4 regions of the Paenibacillus sp. USHLN196 genome follow, and region 3 is predicted to be linked to each of the others. Evidence: riboswitches for the same ligand, from Rfam matches in the RefSeq annotation. Region 3 holds a riboswitch; each other region holds the start of a gene.

Region 1 (6,030 bases), on a different contig from region 3:
AAAAGCCCAAGAGAAAGATCTTACGATTCAAAGTAACCTGAGTTCCGTACCTCATATTTTTGTAGACCCTAACCGACTGGAACAGATCATTCTTAATCTGTTGGATAATGCCATTCGTTACACAGCTGAGGGGTATATTCAAGTTTCTTTAAGTTCTGAAACAGGTGGGGTGGCGATAAGTATTTGCGATACGGGACCCGGAATTTCAGCAGAAGAACTTCCGAATATATTTGAGCGCTTTTACCGAGTTGAGAAATCCAGATCTCGGGCATATGGAGGAACTGGACTTGGGCTGTCTATTGTTCAAAGTCTTGTAGTACAACAAGGAGGAACAATACAGGTAGAAAGTAAAATTGGAGAGGGCACGCGATTTAAAATAATTTTTCCGACCATCACGTCTTCTTCATTGAAATCACATAGTTCCAAAATATAATATGTAAAACAATTGAGCTAATGATATTTGAAAATTAAAGTAAGAAGAACGGCTATGTTGTAATATATCTATAGATTTTTGTATTGGATGGTGATGACCATATGAACAAGTTGAAAGCATTAGTTATTGATGACGAATGGAATATGAGAAATCTATTGCGTATTTATTTAACTAAAGAAGGTTTTGATATTACGGAAGCTCATAATGGAACCGAAGGACTGTCCTATCTTCAGAAAAATTCGTATCATGTCATTTTATTAGACGTTATGATGCCGGATATGGATGGTTGGCATCTTTGTAAAAAAATCAGAGCATTTAGTGAAACTCCTATATTAATGCTTACTGCTCGAGGGGATGTGAAGGATAAGGTGCATGGCTTAGGAGTGGGTGCTGATGATTATATGGTGAAACCTGTAAATTCAGATGAACTCATCGCTCGCCTGTTTGCACTTATTCGACGATCTTCACAGTCTTCGAGCCTAAAAGAAGTCGGTAGAAAAATCGTGTATTCAGACATGATTATTTATCCAGATCGAAGACAAGTTTTGGTATTAGACACAAATCTGGATTTAACCCAAAAGGAACTTGATATCTTGCTTATGTTGGCTGAGCACCCACAAAGAGTTTTCTCTAGAGATGAAATCATTGAACGTCTGTGGGGAAGTGACTTTTTTGGGGATAACCGAGTCGTGGACACCCACGTCAAAAATATCCGCGAGAAGTTACAGTTGGCTGGATTAGAACAGAATCCCATTCAAACAGTTTGGGGCATAGGATATAAGTGGTTGTATAGTGTAGAAGAGCCTTGAGCTTATAAGTAGAAGCTGGTAAAAAAAAGAATTTGTCCTAAGAAGCGATCGTTCCCTGAATTTAACAGGGGACGGTCTTTTCATTTTTTGTAGAGTAAGATATATGAGAATTCTACATAAAATCCACACATTATAACAATATAATACTCTATAGGTTACAAACATTTAACTATTTTTGCCGAATTTCGTATTGAAAACGGGGGAACCATTTGTTGGGTGAATTATTCTTGCAAGATAAGAATATAGGGAGCCTTTAACCGAATCCTTAAGCTAACTCCGTAGGCATCTAAGGGAGGAACAAAAGTTTGAAAAAGGTCATTTTGTCGGTGCTTGGAGCAGCAGTTTTATTTACCTCCACAGCAACGGGAGCATTTGCTAGTCAGGCAAAACTAACTGAAGAAATAAAAGAAGTGGTTGGAACGCCCTACCTTTATGGTGGGACCACAACATCAGGTTTTGATTGTTCCGGTTTTATCCTTTATGTTTTTAATGCATTTAAACTAGATTTGCCGCGCACCTCTAGTATGCAAGCAACAAAGGGATCGTTTGTAGAAAAAGAAGAACTACGCCCAGGAGATCTCGTTTTCTTCAATACAAATGGTCGCAGCATTTCCCATGCGGGCATTTATGTAGGTAACAATCAATTTGCACATTCATCAAGCAGTAAAGGTGTTCGAATTAGTAGCTTATCTGAAAGTTATTATAAATCCAGATATGTTACAGCTCGCCGAGTGGTTAGCGAGCAGAACTATCTTAAAATGATTGACGACAGTCATTAAAAATATGGACAAGCCCGTGAGGAGACGGGTTTGTCCATTTTGTTTACAACTTGCCTCGAACATATAGAATCACTCCAATGAACTAATCCAGTAAATATATAGATAACTTAAAAGAACGTGATTTATGATATAGACAGTATTCTTACACAGATTCCACATACATGAAGGCTAAACTAATCTTATATCGATTAGAGGAGATTAGCCCAATGTGTGGATTTGTAAGTTTATATAACAAATATCATGTGCCAGTAGATGCAAACATTCTGCAACAGATGACGGACTCCATAGCTCATCGTGGCCCAGATGATGAAGGGATATATATCCATGATCATATCGGTCTGGGTTTTAGGAGACTAAGTATACTGGATATTGAGCACGGGGCACAGCCCATGACCAATGAGAACAAAGATATTTGGTTGGTATTCAATGGAGAGATTTATAATTATAAAGAGTTGAGGGATTGGTTGAGTCAGAAGGGGTATACATTTTATACAGATTCCGATACCGAAGTATTACTGAGGCTTTATGAGGACGTTGGAATTAAATGTGTCAACTATTTACGAGGCATGTTTGGGTTCACCATATGGGATCAAAGGAGTGATCTTTTATTTGCGGCACGGGATCATTTCGGAATCAAGCCTGTTTATTACAGTGAGACCGCCTCCGGATACATGATTGGCTCTGAAATTAAAACGTTGCTGGCTTCAGGTAGGATTGATAGGGAAGTGGATGAAAATGCTCTTTATCAGTATCTCACATTTCAATATGTACCTGAACCTCTAACGATGTTCAAAGAGATCCATAAACTGAAAGCAGGCCATTATTTGATTGTACAGAATAATGGAATGACCATCAGACCGTATTACGAAGTGAAGTTTGAGCCCCATGAAAGTAGGTCGTATTCCGATTTAGTAGAGGAAACACGATCAGTAATAACGGAATCTGTTCGTATTCATAAGAACTCAGATGTCCCTAGGGGAGCATTCTTATCGGGTGGTATTGATTCAAGCAGTTTAGTTGGTTTACTTCATCGCTTGGAGCCAACCCAAACATTCAGCGTTGGATTTGATATGCCGGGCTATAGTGAATTGGATGATGCTAGGAAGACAGCAGCCTATTTAGGGACTGAGCATCATGAAATTCGGATTAATGCCCGCGACTATATAGATATACTACCTTCTCTAATATGGCATATGGATGAGCCAGTAGCAGACCCATCAGCCGTGGGTCTCTACTTTGTATCGAAGTTGGCTAGTCAGCATGTTAAGATGGCATTTTCAGGTGAAGGTGCAGATGAATTTTTTGGTGGCTACAACATTTATCGGGAACCCTATGCTCTCCGCATGTTTCAGGGTCTTCCAGGTCCATGGAGAAGTCTTGCAGGACATCTTGGACGATTACTGCCTACCGGCATGAAAGGCAAAGGATTCTTGGAAAGAGGGAGTCTTATTCTGCAAGAACGTTACTTTGGAAATGCGAAGATTTTTATGGATCATGAAAAAAGTAAGGTATTAGCACCATGGTTATCGGAGCAGGGAGTATGTAAACCAACCCAGCAGGTGACTAAGCCACTTTATGAACAAGCGAAGTTATATGATGAAGTCACACAGATGCAGTATATTGATATTCATACGTGGCTACGTGGGAATATCCTAATGAAAGCAGACAAAATGTCGATGGCAAATTCCTTGGAACTTCGCGTTCCCTTTGTAGATACCAAAGTATTTGAATTAGCTGCTACCATCCCTACTAAGTATAAAGTTACACCCACAGCAACTAAATTATTACTCCGTGATGCTATGAAAGATGTGGTTCCACCTGATGTACAGCAACGAAAAAAATTAGGTTTTCCTGTCCCAACGAGAGTATGGTTAAAAAGTGAATGGTATTCATGGGCTAGGAATCTGATTATGACAGCAGACGTAGATCAATGGATCAATAAAACGTATGTATTGCAGCTACTTGAGATCCATAAGGAAGGGAAATTGGATGCAAGCCGTAAATTGTGGACCATTCTTGTATTTATCTTATGGCATCAAATATATATTGAAGATCGTGCGTATTCCTTTTCAGGTCCATCTTCCAATAGAATGATATTGTAATAAAAAAGTCAGTAACGTCGCCAATATAGTTCTGAAATATCGTCCCCTCGGATTAGAGTTCATTTTAATGAGTTCTCTATACCTGGGGGATTTTGGTATGCTAGCTAATAGAAGAGAATGATATGCATTTAAGCGCAACAGTATCGCTTTTTTACAATTAAGGTGTTTCTAAAAAAATGCGGCAACCAATCCTCGGTTACATTCCGGGAAAGATCGCCGCATTATAATTTCTTCTGTTTATCTTTTAACGTATTATTAGCAGATCTTAATAAAGAGTAAATCAATGCTACTTATTTATTCCGCTACGTTCTCCACACTCGGATCAGGTGTATAGTTACTTTCATAATCTGTATACATGACTTCCGTTACCATTCCCGCGGAAGCATGATGCAAGTCATGGCAATGGAACATCCAATTTCCAGGGTTATCGGCTTCAAAAGCAACAACATAAGTTTCCCCTGGTTTAACATTTAGTGTATCTTTTATGATCGTTGACCCCTGATAGGATTGACCATTTTTACTTAGCACTTGGAAAAACTGTCCATGGAGATGCATAGGATGGTCATCCGTTTTGGACTGATTCACAAAAGTAACTTTGACCTTGTCACCTTTCTGGACTTTTATGACATCTGTATCCGGAAATACCTTTCCGTTAATGGTGTACACCATTTCTCCATCTTTCATTTCCGTATTTAAATTCATTGTCACGTTTTGATCAAATATCTCATTCAACGAAAATAATGGATCTGACATGTTACCATACTTTTCGAAGTCAAACACAGGAAGCGTAGCTGAAGTATTGGAATTGTCATTTTGAACTTTTGAACCTTCGTATTGGATAACGGCTTTCATATTTTGTTTCGGCGATTCAATTCCATGTTCTTCAAGTAGCCAGGAGCCTGGATTATCAGCTGTAAATTCAATATCATAACGTTCTCCAGGAGCTATAGAAAGTAATTGATCTTTTATCATCTCGGGTTCATTTAGGGGCTGTCCATCCGACGCTATTACTTTAAAATTGTGGCCATGTAAGTGCATTTGATGACTGATGTATCCTGCATTAATTAAGCGAATTCTAACTTTATCGCCCTCTTTAACCATGAGTTTATCAATGGCAGTACCTGATTTCCCGTTTATCGTGTATAGGTCATACATGCTCATATCATGTCCGCCCATACCCGTAGTGTTCTCGTCCATGTTCATATCCGATCCGGACATATTCATTTCATTATGATTCATCTCTTTCATACCCATATTGTCGGAATCACTCGTATTCATGTCGCTGGAACTCATCCATTCATCTAACATGAGAGTATAGTCCCGGTCATAGTCATTTTTCAGTTCCTCAACAACAAGGGAACCGTACAAGCCTTTATCCACTTGGTTTACACTGTCTTGATGAGAATGATACCAATAGGTACCTGGTACATTAGCTTTGAACGTATACGTAAATGTTTTACCTGGTTCAACGGCATCTTGTGTAACGCCAGGAATGCCATCCATGTTATTCGGAACGGGGTAGCCGTGCCAATGAATGGAGACAGGCTGATTCAACTCATTTTTTAGATTGATTTTTACGTTGTCTCCAACCTTTACACGGATTTGAGGTCCGGGGACAGAATTGTTGAAAGTCCAAACAGGTAATATCTTACCTTTGGAAACTTCAAGATTGCTCTCTTGTGCGGTGATCGTAAATTCTTTGCCATTTACCACTGGAGTACTAGATGTGAATTTCACAGGACTGGAACCAGCCGAAGTAGGATTATTCGTGTTTGAATGATCCATTCCTTCCATTGCATTATTTTTAATCGCATTAGTACATCCCGTAGCGAGAATAGCTAAAGAACCAATTACGATAAACCTCTTTAAAAGCATCAATTTCATATTCTTTCCTCCACCGTTTTGTA
Region 2 (6,030 bases), on a different contig from region 3:
CCAGTACATACGGTGAGGATTCATATATATAGAAATGCTGCTCCAGCTGCGGCAGCAACGATGCTTTATGCAGAATGACCAAGCGGATGCCTTTTCCAAAACCTTCTCGAACAATATATTCCTGTGCCGTCAGCTCATGGTTCTGATAATGATCCGTGCTGTATTCCCGGCCCTGCCAGCGAAAAGCACTACGAATGCCCTTCACATGGGAAGATTGGTTGCCGATGCAGGACACTTCACCATTTTCAAGATTGATCTCCAGGCTAACGTGCCCATTTGTAACGCTTACAAGATTAACATTCTGTTGCTGCACGTGTACGGCTGTATCACTAGTTAGCACATCATATGCCTCCTTATTGTTGCATGCTGTGACCTGAGCGGAGCTGGTTATGTCTCATCCACCCAAGTCTGCCCTCATTATAAAGACCGAATAGAGCATTTTCCATGCAACGATCTTCCGATCCATAACGCGATTTAACTCAACTTGACCCTGTAGGTACGTCCTGGAGATATAGAGAAACTTATGATATGTGAATCGGTGTCCTACTCCCAGTTACCTGTGTTATAATCGTGGTCGAGCCCTGAGTTCCATAGTTGACCTCTGCGGTCTCAACGCCCGTCTTTATTATCTCTACCCCCTCTGAAATAAAGGTGCAAACCATCGCAAAACAAAAATTTATCCATTAATGGATAAATAAAATAAACAAAGAAAAAAGGTTCCTAGAGTGGCAATATACCATTCTAGGAACCTTCTTGTATTACATATGATGCGGTCGAGAGGACTCGAACCTCCACGGGGGGTTAGCCCACACGGACCTGAACCGTGCGCGTCTGCCAATTCCGCCACGACCGCATATTATATCTCCGTAGGCAATCTCGGCGACAAGAAATAATATATCATGCGGAATCTATCGTGTCAACAATGAAAATAATAACAATAAAGCCCGAACCAGAGGTCTATGTCTGAGTCGGGCTTTACTTATAGTTACCAGGAATTGACGCAATGAAACCTTCGACTCCTTACTATTTACAGCTTGGAAGGCCAGTTACCGTACCAAGCATAACCGCCTCTTCTTTCTTTATCAATATCACTTAGTTTGTATTTAACGACCCCGTCACGACCGATAAAGATGGGTTTATCCGTTCCCACTTCGTAGAAACGAGCCCAGATCGGTGCAGCTTTGGAATCAGCGATAATTTTGCTGTCTCCGTTTGCTCTTTCATACTTGTAACCGGTAATCTTCACTTTGTTAAACCATGCCTCAGCTCCGTTAATGGATGCCGTAATTTTAGCGTTAGCAGGTCTGGTTTTCAGGAATTTAACAATCGTTACACTCTCTCCAGCCGTCAGTGATGGTACTTCATAGATTCTTGCACTTGCCGGTTTAAGGGAACTGGAATCATGTTGTTGTCCCCATGCTGTCAGCTTACCGCCTGAAACGACCTGTGTATTCAGAATCGCATCTACACCTTTAGCAACAGAGTTCTTACTGCGATTGGCAAGGGCACTATCGATAAACGAGAAGTCACCTTTACGCGTTGCTACTTCATCCAGCATGTACATAACGTTAATCATGGCATCATCATTATAAGTGATGTGTTTGTGATATCCGGAGCTTTGGTACACTTGCGGCCATCCACCGTTCGAATACTGCATATTGATCAAAAAGTTGATTCCTTTAATTGCAGCCGCTGAGTAACGCGGATCATTCGTCTTTTTGAATTCTTTCGCCAATCTTCTAATTTCTGAGTATGTAGCCTTGTTGTCAATCGTGGACTTCGCCCATTCTCCACTGGTTTGTTTATAATCTTTTCTCCAACCTCCATCTGGCAGCTGGTTCTTCAAAACATCGGAAATACTTGCTGTTGTACCTGATGCATCGGCAGCAGATACCGTTACTACAGGGAGAACTGCCATTCCAACGGCTGAGAATACCATGGTACATGCTAGAACAAAAGTTACTATTTTTTTTGCTTTCAAAGATAACACTCTCCTATGTTTGTTTTAATAAATCTTCCACTTCTACCTTACTTAAGATACGAATCCCCAAACCTCCTTTATTTGAATTTATCGCACAATAAAATCAATTTTCATCCAATATGTGGATTGGATAAGACGATAATATGCAAAAAATAGATTTTTGTCAATATATGCAACTTAAAGAATATAATCTCTTAAATTCTACATAACGGAATAGTTCTTTTAACTCATGACAAACCTATTCATTTATCCAAAATCACCTTCAACGAATCAATAATGACGTTTTTGTCATGAATGATACCCAAACTTGATGCCCTCTTTCATATAAAAACCGTAATTCCGATAACATTGGGGTACTACGAAGGGTTTTAAATGGGTTTGACAATTACGCATTTATGCAATATAGTTTCAAATAGTTACAAAAACTTAATTATTCATTGCCGAGTTTCATGTTTGAAAACGGGGGAACCAATTTGGGTGAATTATTCTTATACATAGGAAATATAGGGAACCTTCTACCGAACCCTTAGCTAACTCCGTAGGCATCGAAGGGAGAACATTGATTTTGAAAAAACTGATTATCTCCATTTTTGGAGCAGCCGTACTATTTACATCCGGGGCAACAAGCACAGAGGCAAGCAGTATTAACTCCGTAGTGAACAACATGACAGGTATACCTTACAAGTGGGGTGGCACGACGCTGGCCGGCTTCGACTGTTCCGGGTTTATGAGATATCTTTTCAACAAATACAGCATTGAATTGCCACGTACTTCGCAGCAGCAAGCCAAAGCAGGTACTCCGGTATCCAAAAGTAACATTCGCACAGGTGATCTGGTATTCTTCAATACGATGGGCAAAGGCATTTCACATACAGGTGTATATATCGGCGGAGGCCAATTCGCTCATGCTTCCAGCAGTAAAGGGGTAAGCATCACCAAGTTGTCCAATCCATATTTCAATGATCGTTACGTAACAGCACGTCGGGTAACTGGACAGTTTATGTACGATAAGATGTTAGGGAAAATATAGGTATGATATAGAAAGAGGAGGCTCCGGATCACCCGGAACCTCCTCTTTTGTTTAGCTAGTCATGTATGGACCTATCCTTGTACTACCTTACCTGTATTTAATGTAAAGCCTTTTGTACTCTCATCGCACCCTGAGACAGAGCATGTCCGCCTCCAACAGCTCCAGCCACTGCAACGGTCTCCATAATCTCCTGATCTGTAGCACCTTTGGCACGAGCTTCTTCTACATGGTAGAAGGTACATACCTCATTGTTAGCGAATAGTCCAATCCCGAGCGCAATCAGCTGTTTTGTCTTCGCATCAATCACACCTGGCTGAAAACATTCTCCGGTAAACTCATGATACGACTTCACCACACCTGGCAGCACATCGCTTAATGCTCCAATCTGATCCTTGTAGGCATGAACTTTATCATTCATCAATGTCATTTGCAGCACACCCTCTCGGCTATAGTTACAGATCATCCTCACTGTACCTATCTTCTCACCCGAGTGAGTCATTTATGCCAAGAAATCATGGTAATTGCAAACAATTAAACGTTCATGTTCTAGCGTTACTCACTAAGTAAACTTTGGCGCGGCTCGCTGAACAACTGATATCGGTAATTACGATCCAGCTTAACGACACGTCGATTCTGACGACGGATAAGTACCTGCTCGCCATCCCAGGCAACTACAATTCCTGTGACATCGTTAGATTCCAGCTCGTCCCTCACTACTCTTACTTTCTCACCTGACAGACGCAGAGCGTCCAGTTCTGTATCACTGATCATGTTCATGGCTCCTATAATCCAAATTTATTTACAAAAAGAGACCTAAATGAAAAGTCATTTAGGTCTCACGTGACTGTATTGGACTGTCATGTCATTCGAAATTATGTCCCGACTGAAAGTTACCGCTGCGCGTGCTCTTTGCTGTCGTTCTTCTCGAACCAAAAATCAAGCACTTTGGCGGACATCACACGTTCTTCAAGGTACTCCACTTGATGCGGTGTAAATTGTTCTTTCCAAGAGAAGGACAACTCTTCGCACAAGCCTACAATCGTCAGTAATTCTGACCAGGCAACATAGCGTTTGTACCAGAAAAATTGAGGATGTTCAATCATATAGGGATAAAGGTCATCGAATTCCGTATGTTTACAATCCAGGGCACGTTCAAAATGAACTTTCGATTCCGCCAGCTTATCAATAAAAAATTGTTCTGTTGCCGGTTGGTTCCCCATGGTGTTGCCTCCTCTCCCTAACATAACCCCATTATAAATGAAATCCGCGGTCATGCAAAGGCATAGTTCAAAAAATAGGCCCTATTCCTTTAAAATGTCACATTTCGTTATCGTCAAATTGTACCGTTCCATCGTTCAGGGAACGAATGCGTACCAAGGCTTCCACCGGAATACCCTGTTCACGAATCGTACGCGCTCCCGCCTGAAAACATTTCTCGACCACAACGCCGAAACCGACGAGCTCCGCACCGGAACGTTCAATAATTTTGATCACTCCACGAGCGGCATCTCCATTGGCAATGATGTCATCAATGAACAAAATGCGGTCATTCTCATGAATGAACTCGCGAGAAACCATAATGTCCGTTACGATTCCCTTGGTAAAAGACGGTACGCGTTCACAGTAAGCATCAGGATCAGCCAGAAGCGTTTTTTTGCGACGGGCGAATACAAGTGGTACTCCAAGTTCATGGGCTGCGGCAAAAGCAACAGGAATCCCTGAGGATTCTACCGTGATTACCCGAGTCACTCCACTTTCACGAAACCGGGCAGCAAACTCCCGTCCCATCTCCATCGTTAGTGCAGGATCGATCTGGTGGTTCAACAGACCATCCAGCTTCAACACCTGATCCGAGATGACGACACCTTCTTGTAAAATTCGTTGTTTCAATACTTCCATGATTTGACCTCCCAAGCCTATCCTATGAGGTAAAAGTATCATATATCTATCTATAAGTTCAAGCGAAATTGCCTGGGTGCTGTCCTTAAGGTGCAATTCAAGCCAGAGCTTGCTTTCCATTGTCATGACTTTCGTGGGTCAAGCATACCTTGTACCATGGTACCCGCATGTCCAAACTATACAGGGGCCTGAGAGGGGAAACACATGAAACAGGCATTTCGGGTGCTGCAGATCGCATTTACATACATTGGAACGGTGGTCGGAGCCGGCTTCGCAACAGGGCAGGAAATCTTGCAGTTTTTTACCCAGTATGGCAAATGGGCCACCATCACCATAGGCTTATCCACCATGCTCTTTGTCTGGTTAGGTACCAAAATGATGCTCATAGCTCACGATACCGGTTCCCGCTCTTATGAGGATTTGAACAAACATTTATTTGGCCAAAAAGCGGGCAAATGGATCACATGGGTTACCCTTCTCATTCTCATTGGCGTGAACAGTGTCATGCTTGCCGGAGCAGGTTCCGTTTTTGTTGAACATCTGGGTTTGCATTATCAGACGGGTCTGATCGTCACACTTGTAGGTTCATATCTGCTTCTTGGTCGTGGCATTCAGGCCATCCTTCAGATGAATAGTATCGTCGTGCCCATGATGCTCCTGTTATCTCTGCTCATGATAACTAGCACCCTGCATCATCCTGGTGCATCCCGATTCATAACGCTGACGACAGACTCAAGCCCTTTTCAGGTGTGGTTGTCTCCACTGCTGTATACTTCGTTTAATCTGGTATTGGCCCAAGCCGTTCTCGTACCCTTGGGTAACCAGATTCACAGTCGGAGTGTTCTTAAATGGGGCGGTGTAGTCGGCGGAATTGGTGTAGGTTTCATGTTGATGGCAGCTCATTTCGCCATGTCAGCGCAGATGCCAGGCATCATCCAATTCGAAATCCCGATGGGCAGCATTGCGTTTCAACTCGGGTGGGCAGTGCAATCTGTATATGTATCCCTTATTTTTATGGAGATATTTAGTACATTTGTAGCAGACATCTATGGAATGACTCTGCAACTCAGACAACATATACGTGTGCATCCCCGTTTCATTACATTAACCATTATGCTGT
Region 3 (6,030 bases):
ATTCGTCAGTTGGGGACTTCTTATCTTACCTTTCATGGAGCAGAGCACAGTCGTTTCTCACATTCACTGGGTGTGTATGAGATTACGCGCAAGATCATCTCTCAATTTGAAAGAAGTCATTATTCAGACTGGCCAAAGGAAGAAAAGATTGTAGCGCTATGCGCAGCTCTACTTCATGATCTTGGGCATGGGCCGTTCTCTCATTCCATTGAGGAAGCTTTTGACATGAATCATGAAGATTGGACTTGTCGCATCATCACAGGTGATACCGAAGTAGGGGCAATCTTAAGACGGTATGCTCATGATTTTCCTGAGAAAGTGGCTTCTGTGATTCAAAAAACGTATGAGCAGCCCATTGTGGTCAATCTGGTGACTAGTCCTCTGGATGCAGACCGAATGGATTATTTGCTCAGGGATGCTTACTTTACGGGAGTAAATTATGGCACGATCGACCTTGATCGTATCCTTCGCATGCTCCGTCCCTATCATGGACGAATTGTAGTCAAGGAGTCAGGCATGCATGCTGTGGAGGATTACTTAATGTCTCGGTACCAGATGTATTGGCAGATTTACTTTCATCCGGTAACCCGTAGTTCCGAAATCATATTGCGGCAAATATTCAAGCGAGCGAAAGCACTCATAGAAGAAGGTTTCCAATTCCGCTTCTTGATCGATCCACTTCCTCAATTATTTGAAGGAGAACTATCGGTAGATGAATATTTGCAGTTGGACGAAGCCCTGATTCAGACGGCATTTGCGCAGTGGCGCAAGGAGGACGATGCTGTTCTGAGTGAGTTATGCGAACGTTTCATGGATCGCAAGTTATATAAGTATGTAGAGCTTGAACAGACCGACTTGACAATGATGGAAGAGATTCGGGAAGCTTTTATCCAGGCAGGTCTCAATCCCGAATATGATCTTGAAATTGATTTTCCGTCGGATAATCCGTATGATGTGTTTCGTCCGGATGAATCCACAGATAAGCAGATTCTTCTGCTCGATCGACAGGACAAGTTACATGAGTTGTCAGAAGTATCCGACATTGTCCGGTCCATTAGTGGGCTGCATCGGGGCAAACATCATTTGTATTACCCGCAAAACAAGGTGGATGCGATTATTCATGAATTACCGTCCCATATACGCTCCTATTTCTTGTAATGATGAGGGTACAACTTGGTGAAAACTTTGTGTTCAAAAGACTTTCTAAAAGAGCTATTTTTCATGATACAGTAATCTGCTTTAATGGGCAGTATATGTAGATCGACATAATTTTGTAAATGCAAGCAAGTGGAATCATCTCAATCAGCCATATGTAGATGAGAATATCTATACATCTTCTATATATTGTAGTTGCGATGCAATGAATGTAATGATGGCAATATACAGATTCTCCAAAATGTTTTATCTATGAAGCAATGATATATTGAATTTTACACATTGAATTTTTAAACAAAGATAGTCGTTAGTTCGACATGAAGGGAGATACAACCATGATGCTTTTCGACACACATACACATCTGGATGCACCACAATTCGACGAGGACCGCGAGGACATGATTCAGCGTGCTGTGGATGCCGGAGTTGGTCGCATGATCAACATTGGCTTTAACCGTGAGACGATCCCGACCACCATGAAACTTGCTGAAACATATGATTTTATATATGCAGCTGTAGGGTGGCATCCCGTAGATGCGATCACAATGCAGGAGGGCGATCTGGAATGGATTGCATCTTTATGCAAGCATGAAAAAGTGGTTGCGATTGGTGAGATTGGGTTGGATTATCACTGGGATACTTCACCAAAGGAAGTGCAGCATCGCGTATTACGACAACAAATTGCATTGGCTCGTGAAGTGAACATGCCCATTGTCATCCATAATCGAGATGCGCACGAAGATATTATAAGAATTTTGCGCGAAGAGAAAGCTAGCGAGGTTGGTGGTGTTATGCACTCCTTCTCAGGCAGCTGGGAAACCGCGAAAAGTTGTCTCGATATGGGCTTCCACCTGTCCTTTGGAGGCCCGATCACATTCAAAAATGCAAAACAGCCCAAAGAGGTGCTGGCGAAGGTTCCGATGGACCGGTTTTTCATTGAAACAGATGCTCCATATCTGACACCTCATCCGTATCGTGGGAAACGAAATGAAACAGCGCATGTACGTCTGGTTGCAGAGGCAGCAGCGGAAATTAAAGGCATTTCGGTAGAGGAAATTGCTGCAATAACGACCAGAAATGCCATGGAACGATTTGGGATTCGTTAAAAAATTGAGTAAATCAGGTGAAAAAGGCAGGTAAGCGGAGGTAATTTGCTCTTTGATCCAAATAAATCAAGAATATTACAATATTTTAACCAAATATTCAGAAAAACGTACTTGATCAACGCTTTACAACATGCATCAAAACAGGATATCATCTTTTCAGTGAATTGTTGTGCGGAAAATTGGACAGATGTTCGGGGGATGAACAAAGGGACACTTTCCGATGAAACAACATTACTTTCATGAATCAGTCTCGCTGAGTCTCCGTTAACGGAGAGCGGGGGAACCAATAAGGCTTAAACAGCGGTGTATTTAGCTGCTGCGCATCATTCGCTGACCCAAAAGCAGCGAAAGGAATTGCGAAGCCATATTTGATTTCTTCTTTGGGTCTCGGGGTGAATTCAAGGGCGTCCGCCATGAGCGGATGACCCAAGATAGGGCGGCTCTCTTTCGCCCGAACCCGACAGCTAACCTCGCAAGCGGAAAAAGAGAGGCAACCTCGTGCATGAATTTCCGATATTCAAAATCATTCGGAAGCCACGAAAGAGTTCCTCTTACACTCTTTCTTTGGCTTTTTTTGTTTTTGAATAAAAGAAAGGTTGTCATCATACGGTAGGTATTCAGGAGGATGACATCATGTTGCGAAGATTGATTCATGGTGCAGAACCGGTCATATGGTCCGATCTGTGTTCTGTAGAAAAATTGGTATAGTCACGTCAAAGACATCATGCATTACTTTAGACGGCGAGGCTATGAAGGAGGACGGAGAAGTGGGCACATTCCAACCAGAAGAGACCCATGAGTCACGATCATCCAGTAAGTCTTTCGCGTTGCGGTGGAAGCATGAGAACATGCGTCAAATGGCATTGATCGCGATTTTCTCAATTGCGCTTACAATCATGATCTTGTTAGTCGTTTACGGTCAGGCCGGGAAACAAATTTCACTGGTTATTGATGGCAAAGCTCAGGTGGTAGAGACTCGTACAGGAATGCTTCAGGAAATGCTGGAGGAGCAGTCAATCACAGTCAGCCCTCACGATCAGGTATCCATTCCGCTCAATGGAGCAATTACAGATGGAGACCGAATCGTTATTGAGCGGGCCGTTCCAGTCAACATTACGGCAGACGGAGACACCAAGACTCTGTATACAACCGATTCATCGGTAGAAGATGCAATTCAAAAGTCAGGTATTCAAGTTGAAAATAATGATAAAGTATATCCGGCGCTTGGAACTGCTATCAAAGCGGATATGAAGATCCGTGTAGTGCGTGTAACAAAGCGTACAGTGGAAGTAGAGCAACCGATTGCTTACAAAGTAATTAAAACGGCTGACCCTAGCTTGTACAAAGGGGATAACCGTGTCGTTGTGAACGGCAAAGAAGGCAAACTTGTACAGCATATTGAAAAGGTATTCCAGGATGGAGAATTGGTCTCCAAAAAAATGGTTGGCAAATCGGTCGCGAATAATCGTGTAGATAAAGTGATTGCTGTCGGCACCAAAGCGAAACCGGTCGTGAAAGAACCTCAGATTCAGACAGTATCGGCTCAAACTTCTACAACCAAAAAGGCTACAACAACGAACTCGAAGAAAACATCTGCCTCGGGCAGCAAAGTAATTACCGTATCCGGAACTTCTTTTAAATACTCCAAAGTACTGAAGAACGTATCCATGACTGCCTACTCTTCCGAAGAGCCTGGCATTGGCACCAAAACAGCTTCCGGTACTCGTGTAACGGAAGGGCGCACCATTGCGGTTGATCCCAAAGTCATTCCAATTGGCTGGTGGGTATATATCGAGGGTCTGGGCTTCCGTCGTGCGGAAGATACAGGCGGTGCCATTAAAGGCAACAAAATTGATGTATATTATGACAGTGTGAAGCATGCCCTGAATTTTGGACGTAAGAAAGGCAAGACGGTCTACGTGATCGGCCCGGTGAAGCCGGAAGCGAACTAAAATCGTTTTACTTTGAAATGGGAATGCTATAAAATAGTTGCATGAATGATTCATGCGGAATATGCGGCGGAGGGGTCTGAATTCAGTCTCCCCCGCCGTTTGGCAGAGAAGAGGATATTCCTCTTCTTTTTGCGTTAGAAAGGAAGAAATGGAACATGATAAAAGAAGTGATTGTGGTGGAAGGCCGCGACGACACGGTAGCCATTCGCCGGGCTGTGGAAGCCGATACGATAGAAACAGGCGGATCAGCCATCAACCAACGCATTCTGAAACGGATTGCACTTGCTCAGGAGAGACGGGGAGTCATTGTACTCACAGATCCAGATCATGCCGGCGAGCGCATTCGTAAAATTATTGCGAATAAAGTTCCAGGCTGCAAGCATGCCTTCATTCCGGAGGCCGATGCGACGCGCAAAGGAGACATCGGGGTGGAGAACGCCTCACCAGAGGCGATTCGGCACGCGCTGGAACGCGTACATACTTCATACGAAGGTGCTCCAAGCCTCATCGATTGGGAGGACCTGATCGCGGCAGGACTCATTGTACACCCGCAGGCTGCCGCACGTCGTATGGAGATGGGCAATCTGCTGGGCATTGGATATTGTAATGGTAAGCAGTTCCACAAACGTCTGAGTGTATTTCAGATTACACGGGAAGAATTCTCCACAGCATTAGCGCAAATTGAACGCGAAGGATTGTGAGCATATGAAAGACATGGAAGAAACGATTGAAATTGCAACGCCCAAGCGAACCAAAGAGATTATTCAAAGACACGGATTCTCATTCAAGAAAAGTCTGGGTCAGAACTTTCTGATCGATCAAAATATACTGAACAAAATCGTTAATGCAGCCGATTTGGACGAGTCCAAGGGTGCGTTGGAGATCGGGCCGGGTATTGGAGCCCTTACGGAGCGATTGGCTCGGGTTGCAGGTCCTGTCACAGCCGTAGAGATTGATCAGCGCTTGATTCCAATCCTGGGAGAAGTGATGCAGCCTTATTCAAATGTACGTGTTCATCATGGGGATGTGCTGAAGCTTGATCTGGCTGAGTTGTTTAATACCGATTTTGCCTCCGTGGATAAAGTCAGTGTCGTGGCTAACCTGCCTTATTATGTAACGACCCCCATCATGATGAAACTGCTGGAAGAGAAGCTGCCGGTAGACAGCATCGTCGTCATGATTCAGAAAGAAGTCGCTGAACGTATGGCTGCTGCGCCGGGATCAAAAGACTACGGCAGCCTGAGCATTGCAGTTCAGTATTACAGTATGCCGGAGCTGGTTTGTATTGTGCCTCCTACAGTCTTTATTCCGCAACCTAATGTGGAGTCGGCTGTTATTAAGCTCAAGGTGCGTGAGCAACCGCCAGTTGAGATTCCTGATGAAGCACACTACTTCGAAGTAGTACAGGCTTCTTTTGCCCAGCGGAGGAAAACAATCTCGAACAACCTGAAAGCACGCTTCTTCACAAAGGAGAACCGGGAACAGGCAGATATTCTGTTGGAGCAGGCAGGTATTCAGCCTTCCCGGCGCGGAGAAACGTTGAGTCTGCAGGAGTATGCTACGCTCAGTACCGTGATGTGGGAAGCAGGGGTACGCGCGGCGCTGTAAAATTCGAATGAACCAAACCGGGTCTCTGCCCATACGATGGGGTAGAGGTGATTACGTTGATGAATATCGGAGACTTGGTCGTTCGGAAGTCATACGGTGGTGATGTGACTTTTCGGGTGGAAGGCCTCCAGTTGGATACTGCGGTCATTAAAGGGACTGAGTTCCGGCTGCTTGCCGATTCCCCGGTGGATGATTTGATACAGGTTCCC
Region 4 (6,030 bases), on a different contig from region 3:
AAGGCTTTTTTTCATAGCATATCCAGCTTCTTACTGGATATACTTACAGATTATTACGAAAAGGGGTACCCGGAACAAGCTTGAAATTCAAGCCCTCTCAGGGTACCCCTATGCAACGTGCTGAAACAAATGTTAACGAATAGCTTGCTCGAACTCAGTACGGATGGATTGAAGCAGTTCCGGCTGGCTCAGGACGTCGTAGGCTGTTGTAGCGAGTGCCTTGGCTCCCAGAATCATCCCGTCCAGGGCACGCTCTTGGAGTGCAAGATCACGGAAGGCTATGGAGTGCAGTGTGTGCACCTCGTCTACAACACGAATGTAAGGATGGATGGCAGGACATTTCAGGGAAACGTTACCGATGTCCATGGAGCCATGATCGTTACCACTCACAATCTCTTCTTGAGGGATGCCCAGTTCCATCAGATTTTGACTAAAAGCAGCTGAGAATGCTTCATTGGTGACCATCTCGTCATAGGACGTTTCATAGTTGGACGTCACCAGCTTGCAGCCTGTCTGGAGAGCAGAGCCTTCAGCGATCTGAATCACACGTTCCGTGAGGATATTCAGCTCTTTTCTGGTTGCTGCACGTACATAAAATTGAGCGGAAGCATAGTCAGGAATGATGTTTGCCGCTTGACCCCCGTTGTTGATCACACCGTGGATACGAACGGTGCTTTTCACTTGTTGCCGGAATGCATTGATTCCATTGAACGTTTGAATAACGGCATCAAGTGCGTTAATGCCTTCATGTGGACTTGCAGCAGCATGTGAAGATCTGCCATGGAATTCAAATTGTACAGCATCAATAGCCAGTGAACTGCCTGATTTTTCATAGGCATAATATGGATGCGCCATCAGAGCGACATCGCAGTCATCGAACAAACCTGCTTCAGCCATAGGAACTTTGGCACCACGTGTCTCCTCAGCGGGTGTCCCAAACACTTTAATTGTTCCGCCGACTTCATCCAGAATGGATTTTAGCCCAACAGCAGCCCCAAGACTCATCATGCAGATCAGATGGTGACCACAAGCGTGACCGATCTCCGGCAACGCGTCATACTCACACAGTAATGCGATGGTAGGGCCGGGTTTGGCGGCAGAATAGGTTCCAATAAAAGCTGTGTCTAGTCCAAGGATTGGAGCCTCTACAGTGAACCCGTGATAGACCAGTTCTTCTTTTAGACGAGCAGAAGCAAGGAACTCTTCATTTCCCAGTTCGGGGTTGGCACCGATATATGATGAAATGGCTTTAAAACGGGAAGCATATTGATCAATAACCGTCTGGATCTGTGATTTGTTAGATGTCATTAGTAAACTCCTTATGCAAAAATGAAAATAATTCATTGATTATATCATGTTTGCTTCATTTTTTCAGAAACAAGTCAAGATTTGTAATGTCAAAATGCATTGCATAATCATGCATTGTACTTTATAATGACTCAGTCATCAACATGAGAAGCATACAAAGTATTGTAAGGGGAGAGAACAAGGTTGAAATTGATAAGTCGTTACACTATGATGCTGTTGACCTTTGTCGTTCTGCTGACGACTGCCGTTCCTGTGGCACTTGCAAGTGGGACTACAGACAATTCAAGCAGTAAAAAGCTGGTGCTCGGTACAAGTGCCGATTTTGCACCCTATGAATTCCATAAAGTGATCGATGGCAAAGATCAAATCGTTGGTTTTGATATTGCCATTGCCAAAGAAATTGCCAAAGACCTTGGCGCTGAGCTTGTCATTGAAGATATGGGCTTCGACGGACTCCTGCCTGCATTGCAGAGCGGTCGTGTGGATCTGGTCATCTCGGGCATGACACCAACCGATGAGCGGAAGCAAAGTATTGATTTTTCCGACACCTATTACAAGTCCAAACAAGTAATCATGGTTCGCAGTGCGGATAAAGACAAATATCCGACGATGGCAGAACTGGAGAATGAAAAAATAGGGGTTCAGAAGGGTTCCATTCAAGAGACGATTGGACAGAATATCCCAGGAGCGAAGCTTACTGCGCTCGATAAAATTTCTGATATTGTGTTGCAGTTGCAAACGAATCGTATAAATGCAGCAATCGTTGAAGATACCGTTGCTGCGGGATATCTGGACGATGTGATTGCACTTGCTCCTGCTGTTCCTGATGAAGAACAGGTAGAAGCAGCAATTGGAATCCGTAAAGGTAATACAGAGTTGCTAAGTGCGGTAAATGGAACGCTCGAGCGATTGAAAAGTGAAAATAAGATCGAACAGATGGTCACAGACGCCAGTCTCCTGATGGCTGATAAAGTGAACAAATCACAAAATATAATTGAAGTGTTCTGGCAATACAAGAGCTTCTATGCAACAGGTGTAGGATACACGCTCCTGTTATCTGCACTTGGTGTAATATTTGGGGTTATCATCGGACTGATCATCTGTTTGTTCCGTCTGCATGATGTAGCCATTCTGCGTTGGATTGGAACAGCATATGTCGAAGTCATTCGGGGTACTCCGATGCTAGTGCAATTGATGATAATCTATTACGGATTGGCCCTGACATTTGGTATTAATTTTAGTCCCCTTCAAGCGGGTATTATCACACTTTCCATCAATAGTGGTGCCTATCTTGCGGAAATTTTCCGAGCAGGTATTCAAGGGGTGGATCGTGGCCAGTTGGAAGCAGCTCGCTCCCTCGGAATGGGCAGAGGTGCAGCCATGCGTTACATCATATTGCCACAGGCTTTCAAGGCCGTATTGCCGGCAATTGGTAATGAATTCATAACGATCATCAAGGAATCCTCCATTATCTCTGTTATCGGTATGGTGGACATTATGTATCAGGCAAGTGTTGTCAAAAACATTACGTACCAAGGAATGAGTCCGTTTGTTATTGCGGCAGCCATTTACTTTGTATTGACGTTCATTTTGTCCAAGCTGCTGGGACGACTGGAAAGGAAGTTGAGTGCAAGTGATAGACGTTAGACAATTACACAAATCTTATGGAAATAACGATGTGCTTAAGGGCATTAACGTGACCATTGGCAAAGGCGAGGTTGTCGTGGTCATCGGTCCTTCCGGTTCAGGTAAAAGTACATTCTTACGTTGCCTGAACCTCTTGGAACAACCTACATCAGGTGAAATCGATTTTGAAGGTGTTTCAATAACGGACCCCAAGCACAACATTAACGCGACTCGTGAAAAAATGGGGATGGTGTTCCAGCATTTTAACCTGTTCCCACACAAAACGGTGCAGCAAAACATTACAATTGCCCCAATCAAAGTGAAGAAGCAATCCACGCAGGAAGCAGAGAAAATTGCTGCTGATCTGCTTAACACTGTGGGCTTGTACGATAAGAAAGATACATTCCCGAATCAGCTGTCCGGTGGACAGAAGCAGCGGATCGCCATTGCAAGAGCATTGGCCATGCAACCGCATGTCATGCTGTTTGACGAGCCTACTTCGGCACTGGACCCCGAGATGGTTGGTGAAGTGCTGGATGTCATGAAACGCCTTGCAGAAGGCGGGATGACCATGGTCATCGTGACGCATGAAATGGGTTTTGCACGTGAAGTGGGAGACCGGATCCTGTTCATGGATGGCGGGGTTATTGTGGAAGAAGGAACACCAGATGAGGTGTTCGGAGCACCCAAAAATCCACGAACACGTGATTTTCTTGCTAAGGTACTCTAAATTCATGAATCAAATAGCGTTACTGACTTTATGTCGGTAGCGCTATTTTTTTATGCGTAATATCCACTAATGAAATCGAAAAGTAACTTTTCTGTTACCTAATATTATGAATCGGTGTATCCAACATCTCGAAATTATCCAGTATTCTTACAGATGATGACGTGCAGAAAATTATTTGGTAAGAATTACTACAAGTTCAGGTTACAAAATTGTGATATATTGAACTCTGCCGAAACTTCCGGACAGGGAGTGCGGGGGATGTAACAATGCAGATCGTGCAGGGGGAAGATATACGGCACACTGCTTGGGGTGAATTAGGGGTACATAATGATTCCAAATGTAACGAAGAACCTATAGGGTGGGCTCCTCATCCGAATCCGACAACTAACTTCGCAGGCACAATGAGGGAGGAAGACCATGATTAACAAGAAACGTATAGCCAAAACAGCAGTAGCATTATTGACAACAGCAATGCTTATTCAAGCCGTTCCGGCTCACGCAGATTCAGTTCATGTGGCCAAAGAGGGGGATACCTTCTACACCTTATCGAAACAATATGGAGTAGCACTTAACACGTTGGTTAAAGCAAATAACGACATTTCGCCTTACAACATTTATGGTGGTTTGAAAATTACAATCCCCGGCAAAGCAAACAAAGTTGCTGCTGCCGCTACGGAAAGCAAGGCTCAAGCGAAGACGGTTACCACAGCAAGCTTGGACGTTAACGCAGATAACAAAGTGGTTCAAGCCTGGGGCAAAACGTTTGATTACAGTAAAGCAGTGAATGTGAAAGCAACGGCATACTCTGCAGATCCGTCCGAAAATGGAGGATGGGGTCCTGTGGATTACTTCGGCAATGATCTTGAACTGGGTACGATTGCAGTTGATCCAAGTGTGATTCCGCTCGGAACCAAAGTATTGGTCACAGGTCACAGCCATCCAGGATTGCCCAAACAGGCTTTTGTAGCCACAGCACGTGATGTGGGTGGAGCAATCAAGGGTCACCGAATTGATATCTTCATTCCGGGTAGCAAGCAGTCCGTAAGCACATTTGGTTTTCAGGATATCGAGCTGTACATTCTGAAGTAGCAAGTAATTACATCTAATGAATTCAAACAGGGTGTCTGGCAGTCGCTAACTTGCGATTGAACAGGCACCCTTTTAACATTCGTAATCATTTCTTGACACGGATCATGGACATTCTAATCTTTGGCCTTAGGCAATCCCAACATTTCGTCCAACGTGACCAGTTCATATCCGCGGTGACGCAGTTCCTCAATGACTTCGGGCAGAGCCTCAATCGTGCCGTTCAGGTTAGAGCCCACACCGCCTCCTGCATGCTGCAGAACGATGGAACCAGGTTTCACGGCAGATAGGATATTATCTTTCACCTTTTCCTTGGAGAGGCCTTTCCAGTCCAACGAATCCACATTCCAGTTCACAATGCTATAATGCTGTCTGGCAGCCCATTTCAGCTGTTCCTCATTAATGTCACCATAAGGTGGCCGTATCATTTTGGGGGTATATCCCGTGAGGTGGTGAATAATATCGCCGGTATGTAAAATTTGTTTGCGAAAGGCATTCATCGACAGCTTACCGAATTCCGGATGATTATAGCTGTGATTGCCAACGATATGTCCTTCCTTAACCATGCGTTTTACCAGATCCGGATGTTTCTCAGCACGACTACCCACGATGAAGAAGGTAGCTCTGACTTTGTATTTTTTCAATACATCCAGCACCTGCGGAGTAAATCGTGGATCGGGCACATCATCAAAAGTCAGTGCAACCTGTTTGGTTGAAGGACCATTGGTTTTGAACGTATCGGCATATTTTTGACGTAATTGTCCCAATGTCAGTTGTTCTTGTTCCGCGGAATCTGAACCTGATACCGACTCACTTGGCGGGCTTGAAGCATCCCGCGATGAAACAACTGGAGCATGATACCCTCCGAGAAAAATAACGATAACCATCAGCATAATGAGGCGTACGCGCATAATAACGGCCTCCTTTTCCAAAATGACGTTCTCTTTGGTATGCCCGGGGTATCCATAAGTTATGCGTAGTGTGAGAATTTTCATTGCCGATGTAGCTCATGAAAGCCATAATTCCTCCATATATAACATATAGAGAAGGATAGGTGGATGGCTATGAGTACATATGATTTGAAATCGATACGTTTACAGGTGATTGAAGCAGGAGAGGATAAGGTTTTTCTCGTTACCGGAGGAAAGGCGCATATTGGCGCTGTAGCCACGTTCTATGTCGATCATGAGCGGGTTAGTGGGACTACGGTACATATTCCGGGTCATAAGGAACAAGAGCTCTGTGAACGGCTTGCCCGAAAAGCTGCCCTGCAGCTGAAA

The links. A riboswitch is a leader RNA that binds a small molecule or an ion and turns the genes downstream of it on or off. The one in region 3 is predicted to bind cyclic di-AMP.
Region 1: another riboswitch for cyclic di-AMP. It lies ahead of WFI24_RS31425 (C40 family peptidase); the one in region 3 lies ahead of WFI24_RS32110 (3D domain-containing protein).
Region 2: another riboswitch for cyclic di-AMP. It lies ahead of WFI24_RS12230 (C40 family peptidase); the one in region 3 lies ahead of WFI24_RS32110 (3D domain-containing protein).
Region 4: another riboswitch for cyclic di-AMP. It lies ahead of WFI24_RS02885 (3D domain-containing protein); the one in region 3 lies ahead of WFI24_RS32110 (3D domain-containing protein).

Annotation. Positions count from the first base shown of each region.
Region 1 is NZ_JBBCYH010000022.1:45,379-51,408, reverse strand. Features, by position in the region: gene WFI24_RS31435 (sensor histidine kinase) at 1-433, shown strand, start outside; gene WFI24_RS31430 (response regulator transcription factor) at 535-1,242, shown strand; cyclic di-AMP (ydaO/yuaA leader) riboswitch at 1,409-1,542, shown strand; gene WFI24_RS31425 (C40 family peptidase) at 1,548-2,021, shown strand; gene asnB (asparagine synthase (glutamine-hydrolyzing)) at 2,228-4,123, shown strand; gene WFI24_RS31415 (multicopper oxidase family protein) at 4,418-6,007, opposite strand.
Region 2 is NZ_JBBCYH010000004.1:491,582-497,611, reverse strand. Features, by position in the region: gene WFI24_RS12245 (alpha-galactosidase) at 1-340, opposite strand, end outside; tRNA gene WFI24_RS12240 (tRNA-Leu) at 769-853, opposite strand; gene pelA (pectate lyase) at 1,028-1,990, opposite strand; cyclic di-AMP (ydaO/yuaA leader) riboswitch at 2,410-2,541, shown strand; gene WFI24_RS12230 (C40 family peptidase) at 2,547-3,011, shown strand; gene WFI24_RS12225 (carboxymuconolactone decarboxylase family protein) at 3,109-3,438, opposite strand; gene WFI24_RS12220 (hypothetical protein) at 3,564-3,782, opposite strand; gene WFI24_RS12215 (hypothetical protein) at 3,902-4,231, opposite strand; gene WFI24_RS12210 (xanthine phosphoribosyltransferase) at 4,329-4,910, opposite strand; gene WFI24_RS12205 (YkvI family membrane protein) at 5,115-6,030, shown strand, end outside.
Region 3 is NZ_JBBCYH010000024.1:49,279-55,308, reverse strand. Features, by position in the region: gene WFI24_RS32120 (HD domain-containing protein) at 1-1,158, shown strand, start outside; gene WFI24_RS32115 (TatD family hydrolase) at 1,491-2,261, shown strand; cyclic di-AMP (ydaO/yuaA leader) riboswitch at 2,503-2,756, shown strand; gene WFI24_RS32110 (3D domain-containing protein) at 3,029-4,213, shown strand; gene rnmV (ribonuclease M5) at 4,369-4,914, shown strand; gene rsmA (16S rRNA (adenine(1518)-N(6)/adenine(1519)-N(6))-dimethyltransferase RsmA) at 4,919-5,821, shown strand; gene yabG (sporulation peptidase YabG) at 5,881-6,030, shown strand, end outside.
Region 4 is NZ_JBBCYH010000001.1:668,273-674,302, reverse strand. Features, by position in the region: gene WFI24_RS02900 (M20 family metallopeptidase) at 133-1,308, opposite strand; gene WFI24_RS02895 (ABC transporter substrate-binding protein/permease) at 1,519-2,955, shown strand; gene WFI24_RS02890 (amino acid ABC transporter ATP-binding protein) at 2,942-3,664, shown strand; cyclic di-AMP (ydaO/yuaA leader) riboswitch at 3,882-4,079, shown strand; gene WFI24_RS02885 (3D domain-containing protein) at 4,082-4,753, shown strand; gene WFI24_RS02880 (polysaccharide deacetylase family protein) at 4,867-5,661, opposite strand; gene WFI24_RS02875 (prenylated flavin chaperone LpdD) at 5,815-6,030, shown strand, end outside.